Regions from separate parts of the Pantanalinema rosaneae CENA516 genome, predicted to be linked through region 1. Evidence: predicted binding sites of a transcription regulator. Region 1 holds the regulator's gene; each other region holds the start of a gene.
What was found. The regulator HrcA, encoded in region 1, represses chaperone genes, less so after heat shock. The targets are predictions, from matches to a motif close to ANTTAGCACTCNNNANTNNNGAGTGCTAANT.
Positions count from the first base shown of each region.

Region 2: the regulator HrcA is predicted to act here: its motif matches at 3,028-3,058, upstream of groL (chaperonin GroEL).
Region 3: the regulator HrcA is predicted to act here: its motif matches at 2,039-2,069, upstream of groES (co-chaperone GroES).

Region 1 covers NZ_JBLZFZ010000088.1:649-5,398, reverse strand. Annotated here, with positions in the region: gene rfbD (dTDP-4-dehydrorhamnose reductase) at 53-934, opposite strand; gene ACN4EK_RS29850 (class I SAM-dependent methyltransferase) at 1,022-1,693, shown strand; gene ACN4EK_RS29845 (YciI family protein) at 1,706-1,972, shown strand; gene hrcA (heat-inducible transcriptional repressor HrcA) at 1,975-3,054, opposite strand; gene ACN4EK_RS29835 (rhodanese-like domain-containing protein) at 3,232-3,579, opposite strand; partial or broken gene ACN4EK_RS29830 (GspE/PulE family protein) at 3,672-4,750, opposite strand, start outside.
Region 2 covers NZ_JBLZFZ010000073.1:2,382-7,131, forward strand. Annotated here, with positions in the region: gene ACN4EK_RS27915 (GTPase family protein) at 1-853, opposite strand, end outside; gene ACN4EK_RS27920 (hypothetical protein) at 933-1,094, opposite strand; gene groL (chaperonin GroEL) at 1,323-2,999, opposite strand; gene ACN4EK_RS27930 (hypothetical protein) at 3,235-3,372, shown strand; gene ACN4EK_RS27935 (hypothetical protein) at 3,391-4,410, opposite strand; gene ACN4EK_RS27940 (MBOAT family O-acyltransferase) at 4,463-4,750, opposite strand, start outside.
Region 3 covers NZ_JBLZFZ010000010.1:117,143-121,892, forward strand. Annotated here, with positions in the region: gene ACN4EK_RS08100 (hypothetical protein) at 1-71, shown strand, start outside; gene ACN4EK_RS08105 (tetratricopeptide repeat protein) at 218-1,957, shown strand; gene groES (co-chaperone GroES) at 2,271-2,582, shown strand; gene groL (chaperonin GroEL) at 2,683-4,320, shown strand; gene ACN4EK_RS08120 (Uma2 family endonuclease) at 4,460-4,750, shown strand, end outside.

The DNA of each region.
Region 1 (4,750 bases):
AGGGGGGCGGTTCAGGTAACGATTTTGACTTTTCAAACACCCTCTCATGCCTTTAACTTAATTGTTTGAGTTCTAGGAGCATTTTGCGGAGGCTTTGTCGCCAATGGGGTGGGGGTGATCCTAATAACTGGGTGGTTTTCTGCAACGACAACACTGAGAAGGCAGGACGACGTGCCGGAGTGGGATAGTCTGCTGTGGGAATTGGAATCACTCGCTGGATTTTGAGCGGAAATCCTAGCGCTGCCGCTTCTTCAAAGATGGCGATCGCGAAATCGTACCAGCTACATACGCCGCTATTGGTGTAGTGATAGGTGCCTGCGGTGTCGGGACTGAGTTGGGGTAAAAATTGGGCGATCGCGGTTGCCAGATCCAATGCCCAGGTGGGTGAACCAATTTGATCCGCGACAACTCGTAGTTCTTCGCGATCGGCTCCCAGGCGCAACATGGTTTTGACGAAATTTACCTGACCTTTGGCTCCATAGACCCAGGCAGTCCGAATAATCATGTGCAGTGGACAATTGGCTCGGATCGCCTCTTCCCCCAGTAGCTTCGAGCTACCATAGGCTCCCAATGGCTGGGTCGGATCGGTCTCTCGATAGGGGGTGCTTTGACTGCCATCAAACACATAATCGGTGGAGATGTGAATCAAGCCGATGTTTCGTTGGTGGGCAACTTCTGCCAGAATTCCGGGGGTCGTACCATTGACCAGATTGGCTAACTCTAGTTCACTTTCCGCCTTGTCTACTGCCGTGTAAGCTGCCGCATTCACAATCATATCCGGCTGCATGGATGTCACGATCTGCCGGACGGCATCAGCTTGAGAGAAATCCATCTGTTCCCGCGTCACCGCCACTACTTCCCCCAGGGGGGCTAAGGTGTGCTGTAACTCCTGACCGACCTGACCTGCTGCGCCTGTAAGTAAAATTCGTGTCATGGCAAAACCTGAGCATTTTAGGCAACCTTTTCCATTAAAGTCTGTTAGTGATACCCTAATGGAGGTCTACATAAAAACCTTATAATTATGCAACAGCAAGAATATTTAGCCAAGCTGTATTCCAACCGCTTCAACTACCAAGAACAGCAGGCTAAACTCAAACTTTGGAAGGTTTTGGTTAAAGAGTTTCTCCAAACGTATGTTGGCAAAAATTCGACTGTCCTCGATATTGGGGGTGGTTATTGCGAATTCATTAATCAGGTACAAGCTAAAGAAAAATATTTGATTGACCTGAATCCCGATGCGAAACAGTTCGCTAACCCAGATGTTCAGGTCTTTAATATTGATATTTTAGATTCCAACCAACATCGCAGCTTGCCGTCAGGAGTCGATCGCATCTTTGTGTCTAATTTCTTTGAGCATTTACGCAGTAAGGAAGAATTAATCGAAGTCTTGGCATTTTGCTTTAAGCTGCTCAATCCCGGCGGCAAATTGCTGATTATTCAACCGAATTTCAAGTATGCGGTTAAAGAATATTACGACTTTATTGATCACCATCTGCCGATTACCCACATTTCTCTAGAAGAAGTTTTAAAAACGATCGGCTTTCAAATTGAAACCATGATTCCTCGCTTTCTGCCCTTTTCTACCAAAGGCAGACCGTCTTCCCCTACACTATTGTCCCTATATTTAAAACTCCCGATCGCCTGGAAATTCCTGGGAGCGCAAATGTTCGTTGTTGCTACAAAACCCTATTAAGGATGTCGGTAGATGCCCTGGTTCGTCAAGATTGAAGCGGGAATTGTGGATAAAACTATCTTCGATCAACATGTTCCTGCCCATAAAGAATTTGTTCGGGAATTAATTCGTCAGGGTCGTCATGCTCGCTCTGGCTACTGGGGTGGGGGCGGCGGTGGCATGTTGTTGTTTGAAGCCGCTTCGCTGGAGGAGGCAAGGGCGATCGTCGCCCAAGACCCCTTAATTCAAAACGGCTGTGTCACCTACGAACTCTATGAATGGCGAGTGGTGATCGAATGAGGCTAACTAAAGGCTTCCGAGAGATAATCGGCGGCGGCTTCCACTAATGCGATCGCATTTTCGTACACCATCCGGGTTGGGCCTAACACCCCCACACTGCCCACGGGAACGCTGCCCTTGCAGTAGGTCGATGAGATCAGGGTACAGGTGCGAATGGGTGCCAAGGGATTTTCGGAGCCGATGCGAATGCTGACCCGTCTACCCGGGGCTTCCGTTGGTGAGGGTTCAAAGATCAGGGGAACCAGTTGATCCTGTTCTTCCTCTAGCAGATGCACGATCGTTTGGACTTGCTGCACTTCCGAAAATTCCGGTTGCCGCAGCACTTCGGATAAGCCACTAATCATCAGTTGGGTGGTGGCGGGAGCTTGGGAACGGCGGGAGAGTTCCGTTAACACGGTGCGTAGCATGTCACCATAGCGCTGAAACTCGCGATCGAGTTCTGTCCAGTCCAGGGTTGCCAGTTCCGCTAAGGGGCATTCCCGCAGGTGACTATTCAAGAAGTTGGACAGGAGTTGTAACTCTCGTTCCAATAGCTCGGGGTCGGGTATGGTATGGTCGGCGATCGGCGGCAAGTCCAGTAAAACCGACTGGGTTTCGTAGGAATCGGTGACAAAAATCAGCATCACCCGCTTGGCATCCACCAGCACCAATTGCACATGGCGCAAGCGAGTTGTGGCGGTTTGAGGTAGGGTAATCAGGGCGATATAACCACTCACCGCTGCCAGAATTTGGGCAGCCCCCCGCAGCATCGCTTCCAGGCTCCAGTCTTCCCGGTTTAAGCGATCGCTGAGTAACTGTTCTACCTGAGAGTTAAATTCCGTGGCTGGTGTAATTAGTTTATCCACATAAATCCGGTAGCCCGAATCGGAGGGAATGCGTCCGGCGGAGGTATGAGGTTGGTAAAGTAAGCCGACCTTCTCCAGCACCCCCATCGCATTGCGAATCGTGGCAGAGCTGACACTAAGATTGAATTCTTTGACTAACGCTTCGGAACCAACGGGTTCAGCCGTCGCAATATAGTGGCGAACGGTTGCCCAAAGCACCTGTTGTTGGCGATTGGTTAAATTGACCTGGATAGACATTGAGGGTAAGAGCGGGATGCTAAAAGGGTTTTGAAGGAAAGCGAACAATGAATGCTCTATTGTCGCCTGAATTGGGAGGATGCACCGTAACAACGGTAACGCTCGTCATCAGGGATACACTGACGGCTTAGATGTAATCCTATCTTAGCGATCGGGGACTTAGGGCGATCGGGAGTCTCAGTATTGGGGAATCGTGGGATCAACCATGAGGGAATAGGCATCAATCCCGCCAGCAATATTCTTGACGTTGGTAAACCCCTGACTGAGTAACCACTGGCACATTTGCGCCGATCGCATCCCGTGGTGGCACAGTACGAGTGTTTCCTTATCTGGATCCAGGCGGGAGCGAATGTCACCCGACCATTCGGCAAACTGACTTAAGGGCAAGTTTTGAAACCCCTCCAGGGCTGCCATGCGTAACTCATGGGGTTCTCGGACATCGACAAGTTGCAAGGTTTCAGCCGCCTCGGCTTGCCGTCGAGCCAACTCCTCTACACTAATTTGAACGATCGATTGAGTAGACATAGCAATTGCATCAATAGGTCAATAGACTGCCGCGATCGCGGGAACCAACGCGACTGGATTGAAACTAATTTAGCGATCAAACGGGTTCTTGTCTAACTACTGACTGCATGGATCCAGTTATGGCGATTGCCTTCCAGGTAACGGCGATACATCGCACTATGAGGTAGTACCCGCAAAACTTCTTTGACGGTCGTGATTCCTTGGGTAACTTTGGCGATCGCGGCAACCCGGAAGGAATCAAAATTAATCTCACCCAGGTAGCGATAGAGTTGGGTCATTGAGCCTTCGTAAATAATCTGCCGAATTGTGTCGTCTACATTCAGCATTTCGATAATGGCTTCCCGTCCCATAAAGCCTGACTGGAAGCAACGAGCGCAGCCCCGTCCTTGCCGCCACTGCTCTGGTTGGGCTTCCTCCCAGCTAATGCCTAATACCTTTAGATCCGCCTCCGTTGGCGTGTAGGGTTCGGAGCAATGGGGGCAGATTTTGCGGACTAATCGCTGTGCCACAATTCCCAATAGGGCATCACTAATCAACCCTGGATCAGGGCCAATGTCTTTTAGTCGGGGAATCGCACTGACCGCATCATTGGTATGGAGCGTGGTGAGAACTAAGTGCCCTGTGAGCGCCGATCGAATCGCGGTTTCTGCTGTCTCGTGATCGCGAATTTCACCCACCATAATAATGTCGGGGTCTTGCCGCAAAATTGCCCGTAGTCCTGCCGCAAAGGTCATTCCGGCGGGTTCATGCACCTGGGTCTGAGTAATCCGAGGCAGAATATATTCCACCGGATCTTCGACCGTGACCACATTGACATATTCTGTGGCAACGGCTTGTAGGCTGGTATAGAGCGTACTGGTTTTGCCAGACCCCGTGGGGCCGGTAAAGATCACCATGCCCTGCGGTTGCTGTAACCAGCCTTTGTAGATCTCTAACGTATGCTCAGTAAAGCCCAGTTCTTCAATACTGGCAAAGGGGTTTTGGCGCGGTAGCAATCGGATCACGGCTTTTTCGCCACCGACACAGGGCAGGGTACTCACCCGCATATCCAACCCCAACTCCGACTCTCGTCCACTGGTGTAACTTTCTCCAATCCGGGCATCCTGGGGGCGACGACTTTCGGCAATATCCATATTGGACATCACCTTTAACGCCACGATCGCCCGCCGAC
Region 2 (4,750 bases), on a different contig from region 1:
GGGTAAGAATCTCGCGCAACGTTTGAGTTTTGGCGGTCAGCGTTGTCGGTGGTGGGGCGGAGACTTCGGGGAGCTTCGGCGTTTTACCACTGTAAAGGGCGATCGCCTGTCTGCCTAAGTTGGTTAAAGCCGCTTCTCGTAATAGTTGTCCTAAGTTGCCTAGCAGTTGTTGATTGGCTTGATTACTGTAATTCTGAGTTGCTTGTCGGGCAACGGCGGCGGCTGGATTTAATACCCACTGTGCCCAGTTCCAGACGCGCATTAGCTTCCGGGCGGAGGGTTCTAGCCGTTTATAAATCTCATACGCTTCGTAGGCTTGCCCGATCGTCACTTGGTTCAGGACAGGGGAGAGTTTTTCCATCCATTGATCCATGTCATCCACGGTGCCCCGCAGAAGCGTGTAGGCTTGGGGGATATAAATTTTCAGTAGCGGGCGTTTATCGTCTGGATAATAGGTGTGCGCGATCGCTGTAACCATTTGCTGACAGCGTTGCCAGAAGGTTGCCCAGTCTTCCCAGAGGACTGGATCGGTACGGGATGCCGCTAAAACCCGTTGCAGTGCGGCTTCTGCTTGACGATCGACATTGCTGCTTAGGTTAGGAGCCTGTTCGTCGGGTGTGGCTTCAAGTTCGGCTTCGACTTCTGCTACGACTGCCTCAATTGCTGCAAAGGCTGGTTGAGTCCATTTGACCAGTAACCAGCGCCAACCGACAAAGACCAGGACGATAATGCCCCAAATCCAGTTAATTCCTAGCTCATGAATTTTCATGCCTGCCGCAATCATGAGGAAGCTAACAGTTGCGGCGATCGGAACGGCTAATATTATCCACTGCCAACGGTTTAGTCGCACCATACGTCCTGGGCTGATCTCGTTGTCTCCAGTCTAGGAGCTTTTCTTGATCGGTGGACGGGGATCAGGACCAGACTATCAGTTAGCGTTGAGCCGATGTGTTGGCGTTCAGATTTAGGGGTGTGGGAAACCGATGAATAGAATCCGTTTGAGGAGATAAATAGCCAGACACGATCGATAGGGCGGTAGTAATCGCGATCGCGTGGATAATCATCGAGCCTTTGCTGCAAAGTGAACCAGACATGACGTTTTCAGGAGAATGAGGAATCTACTTCAGTTATCGTCTGTTGGTTGGAGGAGTCATGTGATAACAGTAGCCATTTGGGGTGATTTATATCACGGGCAGCCAGAAATCTGCTATACGAGCTTGACAGTCGAATTACAGTTATGAAAAAGAGTAGGCTGCTAGAATCACAACCTACTCTAAGACTGACGTTATCTCAGCCTTGTTAAGCCGCTACGGGGTTAGGGACTACATCATGCCCATGCCGCCCATGCCACCCATACCGCCCATACCGCCCATACCGCCCATGCCACCCATGCCACCATCGGGAGCACCAGCAGCGGCTTTCTTCTCAGGCTTCTCAACCACCAGGGCTTCTGTGGTCAGTACCATGCCTGCGATCGAGGCGGCATCCTGAAGGGCAGAACGCACGACTTTGGCTGGGTCAATAATGCCAGCGACGATTAAATCCTCAAATTGGTTAGTCAAAGCGTTGTAGCCCATATTGAAGTCCATGTGCCGGACTTTCTCAACGACCACCGCACCTTCTACGCCAGCGTTATCCGCGATTTGCTTTAACGGCGCTTCCAGCGATCGCAGCACAATATCTGTACCAATTTGCTCGTCGGTCGTTAACCCACTCTTGAGTTCTGCCAGTTTAGGAGCTAAGTGAATCAGGGTGACACCACCACCGGGAACAATTCCTTCGTCAACAGCGGCTTTGGTGGCATTGAGCGCATCTTCAATCCGCAGTTTGCGATCTTTCAGCTCGGTTTCGGTGGCGGCACCGACTTTGATCACGGCGACTCCACCGGATAACTTCGCGATCCGCTCTGAGAGTTTTTCTTTGTCATAGTCAGAATCGCTGCGTTCCAGTTCTTGGCGCAGTTGCACAATCCGCTTCTCGACATCGGTTGAGTTTTCGATGTTGGAGACGATCGTTGTCGCGTCTTTGGTGATGGTGATTTTGCGGGTTTTGCCCAGCATATCGAGGGTGACGGAATCGAGGCTGAGTCCGATATCTTCCGAAATCACCTGTCCGTTGGTAAGGACGGCGATGTCTTGCAGCATGGCTTTACGGCGTTCCCCGAATCCGGGGGCTTTAACTGCCGCGACACTCAGGACACCCCGTAAACGGTTGACTACTAAGGTCGCTAGAGCTTCGCCTTCGATGTCTTCTGCCATTACGATCAGAGCTTGCCCGGAACGAGCCACTTTCTCCAGGACGGGAACCAGTTCTTGAATCGAACCAATTTTCTTGTCGGTGAGCAGAATCAACGCATTTTCAAACTCTGCGATCATCCGCTCGGTGTCGGTGACGAAGTAGGGAGAAATGTAGCCCCGATCGATCTGCATCCCTTCCACCAGTTCCATTTCGGTGGCTAGAGACTTCGATTCCTCTACGGTGATCACCCCATCCTTACCAACTTTGCTCATGGCTTCGGAAATCATCGCACCGACTTCCTCATCGTTTCCGGAAGAAACCGTGGCTACCTGGGCGATCGCGTTGCCTTCGATCGGCTTCGCAACCGCCTGAATTTCGGTGACCAGCTTGGCGACAGCCTTTTCAATCCCGCGTCGTAGAGCGACCGGATTACTGCCAGCCGCCACATTCTTCAAGCCTTCATGAATCATGGCTTGAGCCAATACCGTAGCCGTGGTGGTGCCGTCACCTGCCAGATCCTTCGTTTTAGAGGCAACTTCTTGAATTAGCTTGGCTCCCGTGTTTTCCAGGGGATCTTCGAGTTCAATTTCCTTGGCGATCGTAATGCCATCATTGACGATCTGTGGTGCGCCATATTTCTTCTCTAGCAGGACATTCCGACCCTTCGGCCCTAACGTGACCCGCACAGCATTGGCGAGAGCGTTCACCCCTTTCTCTAATGCCTGCCGGGATTCTTCTTGAAAGACAACAATCTTTGCCATAGCTTTCTCGTTCAGTTCTCCACATAGAATTTAGCACTCTCAGCGATCGACTGCTAAAAGCTTTTCTATCTAATGATGTATGAAGACTGTCTGGGCAATCCTTCCGCAAAAGATTAGGTTTCTGTATCGATCGATTAAGTCTTGTCAATAATTGATTAAGGAATCGCTATAGTCAGGATTGAATCTACTGAATGGTTTGTCAAATCGCTATTTATCTACGGAAACATCAAGACCGATGAACGAGACGCTGATGACTCTGGTTGGCATGGTTGTCCTGTATGCCCCTTTAGCCTTGATTGCTCTGGTCGTTGGGTTCGCCTGTTTTATTCGGATCATGCCATTGCTGGCGAGTAAGCAGTCTAAAACAGCATGATGAGTTGACCTTGAGGAACTAACCTTGCCAGCGATCGCTTTTGCCAATTTGTTGGAGAAACTGCTGTAGTCGTGTGGCGTAGAGCGATTGGTAGGTCGCTAATGGGTATTGCTTGACATCAACGCCAAAGGTGGGTGGTTGTCCTTCCAGGGTTTGAGCCATGTCCTGAAACACCTGAGGATAGTAATGGTTGCCGTCATAGGTGTTGTCAGTGCGAGTGGTCATGGCTGAAGGAATGGCAAAATCATAAAAGCGATTAAATAGACTGGCGATTTGATGAGTTCCAGCTAATTGGCAATTCAGTAATCCTTCGGCATACATGGTATTGAATACCCGCCAGGCGGAGATCGGGGCGACGAATCCCACAAATTCAGCTTGAGGAAATTTTTGTTTGAGAGCTTGATAGGACTTGACTCGTTCAAGTTTACACGCGTCGCGATCGGGGGGTTGCCCAGGTGGTTCCGGTGCGATTAATTCGGGTTCGTAATCTGGGATATCTTCCGATAAAGTAACTTTAAAATGTTGGTTATATAGTCGGGAGTGCTCATACATGTCTAACACTGTTCTGAGCGATAAAGACAGTGTATTCATCGAGAAAAAATAAGTTTCATAGAGTGGAGTGGGTTGAATTTCTCGGGCTGTCAAATAGGAGTCATCTGAGGCTTCATTCAATTTAAATGGCTCAACTTCTACATAGACGATCGCCGGATTTGCCCCTTTTTGTTTGATATAGTCGGCATAACTGATAATTTCTTCAATCTTGCCGCCACTAAAGGCATAGTTAAAGCAGTGATGGTTTTGAAACCATTCGGTGTGAAGGATGGTAGCTCTGGAAGTCCCAAAGATTAAACAGTTGTATGCTTCTGGTTGCTGAAGATAAAGGTTAGTTTTAGCTACCCGTTCATTCCAGGGGGGATTAATGGCTGTTAAGCGATTGCCACTGTGATACCAGAGCGGGTCAACCACATAATTCAGCAACCCGATCGCTAGAATAAGTGTGATTAATACTTTGAAGTAGGTATTTAAGTAAGTTCTCATCGGGTTATCCCTCAGCGATCGTCGAAATACTTAATTAACTAGAATCAAATCTCTAAAACTCAAAATATAAAAACTCACTGACTTTGACTAAATTTAGCAAGGCAATCACACTTAAAATGGCACAAATAACTGCCCAGAATTGGTTTGGTTGCCAATAGAATTTTTTGCACCATTGAGATGGTTTGGCATTATTTGTTATGGCTGATTGTTGCTGATGATTGGCTAAGTGGTGTTCGCCGATCCATTGCTGGGTATTGGGTAGACACCAAACGATCAGCAGTAAGCCACCTATGATCAGTGTCAGCATCAGTGGATCTAACTCATAAATGTCTTCTACCTG
Region 3 (4,750 bases), on a different contig from region 1:
TGGATCATTTTGCAGTCATTGATACCCGATGTATCCAAAATTTCTCTTCACTCAAACCAATCCGCCCCTAGCCCCACCAATGACCAAAACACCTCAACCATGAATGATCCGGATTTCTGCCAATCAATGAGAAACTTTTGAGGGCAGCAGAAATTCGTAATACTAGAGAGTTGTCATACTGGGGAATAGCACCCTGAGTTCAGGCAGGAGGGGGACAATGGGAATACTTTGGCAATCAGCTATGCAGAATCAACGATCGCGCAACAAAGCATTAAAAAGCTGGGCTCGACAAACCAGCTTAATCACACTCTTACTACTATTGGCACAGTCTGGGCTGACTCCGGTAGGGATGGCTGCTCCTACCGAACCCGATGAGTTCCCGCCTAACCCCTTAGAACTGACTACGCCTGATCCCCTATTGCCCAATCCGCTCCGACCATTAACAGCGCCAGAACAACAGCAGTTAGCGATCGCCTGTGATGCCTTAAATGCCGAAGCCCAGGCAAGATTACAGGCTGGCGATCGGGTGGGCGCATTTGACCTCTGGAACCGGGAATTACGATTACGTCGAGCATTAGGATTAATTCCTGAAATTCAAGCGTTAGGTCGAGTGGGAGATATTGCCTGGAAAGAAACAGATACTACCCAGGTACGGTGGATTACTAAACGCTTAGATGCCATCCTGACTCAAATTCTGCCACCACCGCCACCCAGTTCTGGTAGCCCAACTCCAACCACTCCTCCTGCCACCGATCCTGGTAAAGTTCCCGTCGTCCCACCGCCTCAAACCCCTGCTCCCAGCCCCACGCCTAATCCAAGCAGTTCTGTTCAACCAAAACCTGAAACAACCGCGAATCAAGCTGGAGGCAATCAGAACGGGACATCATCGAGTAACGCTCAAATTAACTCGGCGCCAATTCGGACGGATCAGAATCGTTCAGTTCGGGTCAACTCATCATCCAACAGTAGTTCTCCAGCCAGTTCAGCCCAGGTAAATTCATCTCAAACAAGCCGCTCCCAAACGGGTGCAGTGCCAACCACCCTGGCACAAACAGGTACAACTACTCCGACCAACCCCACTCCTGCGATCACCGTTCCCACCCGAACTGTCCCTGTCACTCGCCCAACTCCACCAAATCCTGGTGTGACTGCACCGATTCTGAACCTTGATCCAGCGACCAAAATTCGGGTGTTAGAAGCCTTGGGGATTGCTTACCAGCAAGTCCGATTACCTCAAGTAGCGGTCAGAATCTACGAACAAATTTTGGCAGATGCCAGACAACGGCGGGACGAAGCAAAAATTGAATCGACATTAATTACCCTGGGTCAACTGCACTTAAGTTGGTTTAGTTATGACCCCGCCGCCACGGCATTCCGAGAACTGCTAGAACGATCGCGAACACGGGGCGATCGCCAATACGAAATTCTGTATCTCAACCAACTGGCCTATATTCACGAACAAGCCAAACAACCGGAAGCCGCGATCGCCTACCAACAGCAATTAATCACGCTGTACCAGACAGTCATGAGAGATCCCAACCCGATTCCACCGCTCCATATTCGCATGGGCGACAACTACCAGATCATGGGGCGACTGGATTTGGCAGAACAAAGCTATCAAGCGGCCTATCAACTGGCACAACCCTTACTGCAACTCGCCTATGCCAGCGATTCTCTACAGAAATTAGCCGCTCTCTATCTTGCGAATAATCGTCTGGATGCTGCCCTGCGGATTTACGATTTTCTGATTGGGGTAGAGCAACAAGCCTACAACACCTATGGCGTGATGGCGGCTTACGACAAAATTGGGCAAATTTATTTGTCTCGCAAGGAATATCCCCAGGCTATCCTGGCATTCCGACGGGGGTTAGATCTAGCCAGACAACTCAAGTATCGTGAGGACTATTTTACGGGACAGATCCAACAGGCGGCTCAACAGGGAAAAGCCGGTCAGTAAACCGTTTCAAGCCTCCCTACTTTCTACCGTTCGGAAACCCGTACATGCGATCGGATTGTCATCTATGCAGCGGCTTAGGTAAATTAGCACTCGAGGGTTGAGAGTGCTAACCGAGCACCAAAACTCTGTTAGACTGGCAACGGTGGATCGAGTGAATTGACTTTTGATCACTTTTCCTACCTTGCAACCTGCAACGGCAAGCTCATTCCAGTAATGGCATTGATGAAGCACGATGCGTTATTTGAATTGGGCGGCTTTGCCTTGCAAAGTTTGAACTTAACCGAGCCTAATCTGCTAGTTTGGAGAATTTAGTATGGCAGCCGTATCTTTGAGCGTTTCCACTGTTAAGCCTCTGGGCGATCGCGTGTTCGTGAAAGTCAGTGCTTCTGAAGAAAAGACGGCTGGTGGCATCCTTCTGCCCGATACGGCAAAGGAAAAGCCCCAAGTCGGTGAAGTTGCTGCAATCGGGCCTGGCAAGCGGAATGACGATGGCTCTCGCCAAGAGCTAGAAGTCAAAGTCGGTGACAAAGTGCTGTACTCCAAGTATGCCGGTACTGACATCAAATTGGGTACCGATGAGTACGTGCTCCTGTCTGAAAAAGACATTCTAGCGATCGTTGCCTAAGTTAGGCACAAGATAACTGGTTGAGATTACCAGTTTCTAACCCATCTCCATTAATCTTTCACAATTCCTCACTCAACTACTGAAGGTTACAGCAACAATTATGGCAAAACGCATCATTTACAACGAAAACGCTCGTCGTGCCCTGGAAAAGGGAATGGACATTCTGGCTGAGGCAGTTGCCGTTACCCTCGGGCCCAAAGGTCGCAACGTTGTGCTAGAGAAGAAGTTCGGCGCTCCGCAAATCGTCAATGATGGTGTCACCATCGCGAAGGAAATCGAACTCGAAGATCACGTTGAAAACACTGGCGTATCCTTGATTCGTCAAGCCGCTTCCAAGACCAATGATGCCGCCGGTGATGGCACCACCACTGCAACCGTTCTGGCTCATGCCATGGTGAAAGAAGGTCTGCGGAACGTGGCAGCCGGTGCAAATGCGATCGCGCTGAAGCGTGGGATCGACAAAGCCACCAGCTTCCTGGTTGATCAAATTGCTCAACATGCTCGTTCCGTCGAAGACTCTAAGGCGATCGCCCAAGTTGGCGCGATCTCTGCGGGGAACGACGATGAAGTCGGTCAAATGATTGCCAACGCCATGGACAAAGTGGGCAAAGAGGGTGTGATCTCTCTGGAAGAAGGCAAGTCCATGACGACCGAACTGGAAGTCACGGAAGGGATGCGCTTCGACAAGGGTTATATCTCTCCCTACTTCGCAACCGACACCGAGCGGATGGAAGCCGTTCTGGATGAACCCTTCCTGCTGATCACCGACAAGAAGATCACCCTGGTACAAGATCTCGTGCCCGTCCTGGAGCAAGTGGCTCGCGCCGGTCGTCCGCTGGTGATCATCGCGGAAGATATTGAGAAAGAAGCGCTGGCTACCCTGGTGGTAAACCGTCTGCGCGGTGTGCTGAATGTGGCGGCGGTGAAAGCTCCTGGCTTCGGCGATCGTCGTAAAGCCATGCTGGAAGACATCGCGGTGCTGACTGGTGGCCAACTGATCACCGAAGATGCCGGTCTGAAGCTGGATGCGGCTAAGATCGACAGCCTGGGTAAAGCCCGTCGTGTCACCATCACCAAAGACAACACCACGATCGTGGCTGAAGGCAACGAAGCCCAAGTGAAAGCTCGCGTTGAGCAAATTCGTCGCCAAATGGACGAAACCGACTCCAGCTACGACAAAGAAAAGCTGCAAGAGCGTCTCGCTAAGCTAGCTGGCGGTGTGGCTGTAATCAAAGTCGGTGCGGCAACCGAAACCGAAATGAAGGATCGGAAGCTGCGGCTGGAAGATGCCATCAACGCGACTAAAGCGGCTGTGGAAGAAGGCATCGTTCCGGGTGGTGGCACCACTCTGGCGCACCTGTCTCCTCAACTGGAAGAGTGGGCAAACGGCAACCTGGCTGGCGAAGAGTTGATCGGTGCAACGATCGTGGCTCGCGCTCTGGCGGCTCCTCTAAAGCGGATCGCTGAAAACGCCGGTCAAAACGGTGCGGTGATCGCTGAGCGGGTGAAAGAGAAGGACTTCAATGTTGGCTACAACGCGGCTAGCAATGAATTCGTTGACATGTTCGAGGCAGGGATCGTTGACCCGGCTAAAGTGACTCGTTCAGCGCTACAAAACGCGGCTTCGATCGCAGGCATGGTGTTGACCACCGAGTGCATCGTGGTTGACAAGCCCGAACCCAAGGATGCAGCTCCGGCTGGTGCTGGCGGCGGCATGGGCGGCGACTTCGACTACTAATTGGCTCGTTTGTAACAGAGAATCTATTCCTGTTATCTGCAATAATTCAGGGCGATCGCATTCCATCAAGGGCGATCGCCCTTTTTTATCGCCGACCAAATCCTGCGATACACTGAACTGATTGAGTCTGATCAGAAAAATGCAAACTCAAGAGCGAATCTATTCACCCGAAGAGTATTTAGCTCTGGAAGAAATGGCAGATTTCCGGAGTGAATATTACAATGGACGAATTTTTCCTATGGCAGGTGGCTCACCCAATCACAACCGCATTGCAGTTAATCTAGTGTCCGCGTTAAATCTAGCTTTAACAGATGATTATGATGTGTTCACAAGCGATATGCGGCTCTGGATTCCCCACGCTGGTCTATACACTTACCCGGATGTGATGGTAGTTGCTGGGGCGCTAGCGTTAGCTGAAGGACGAAAAGAT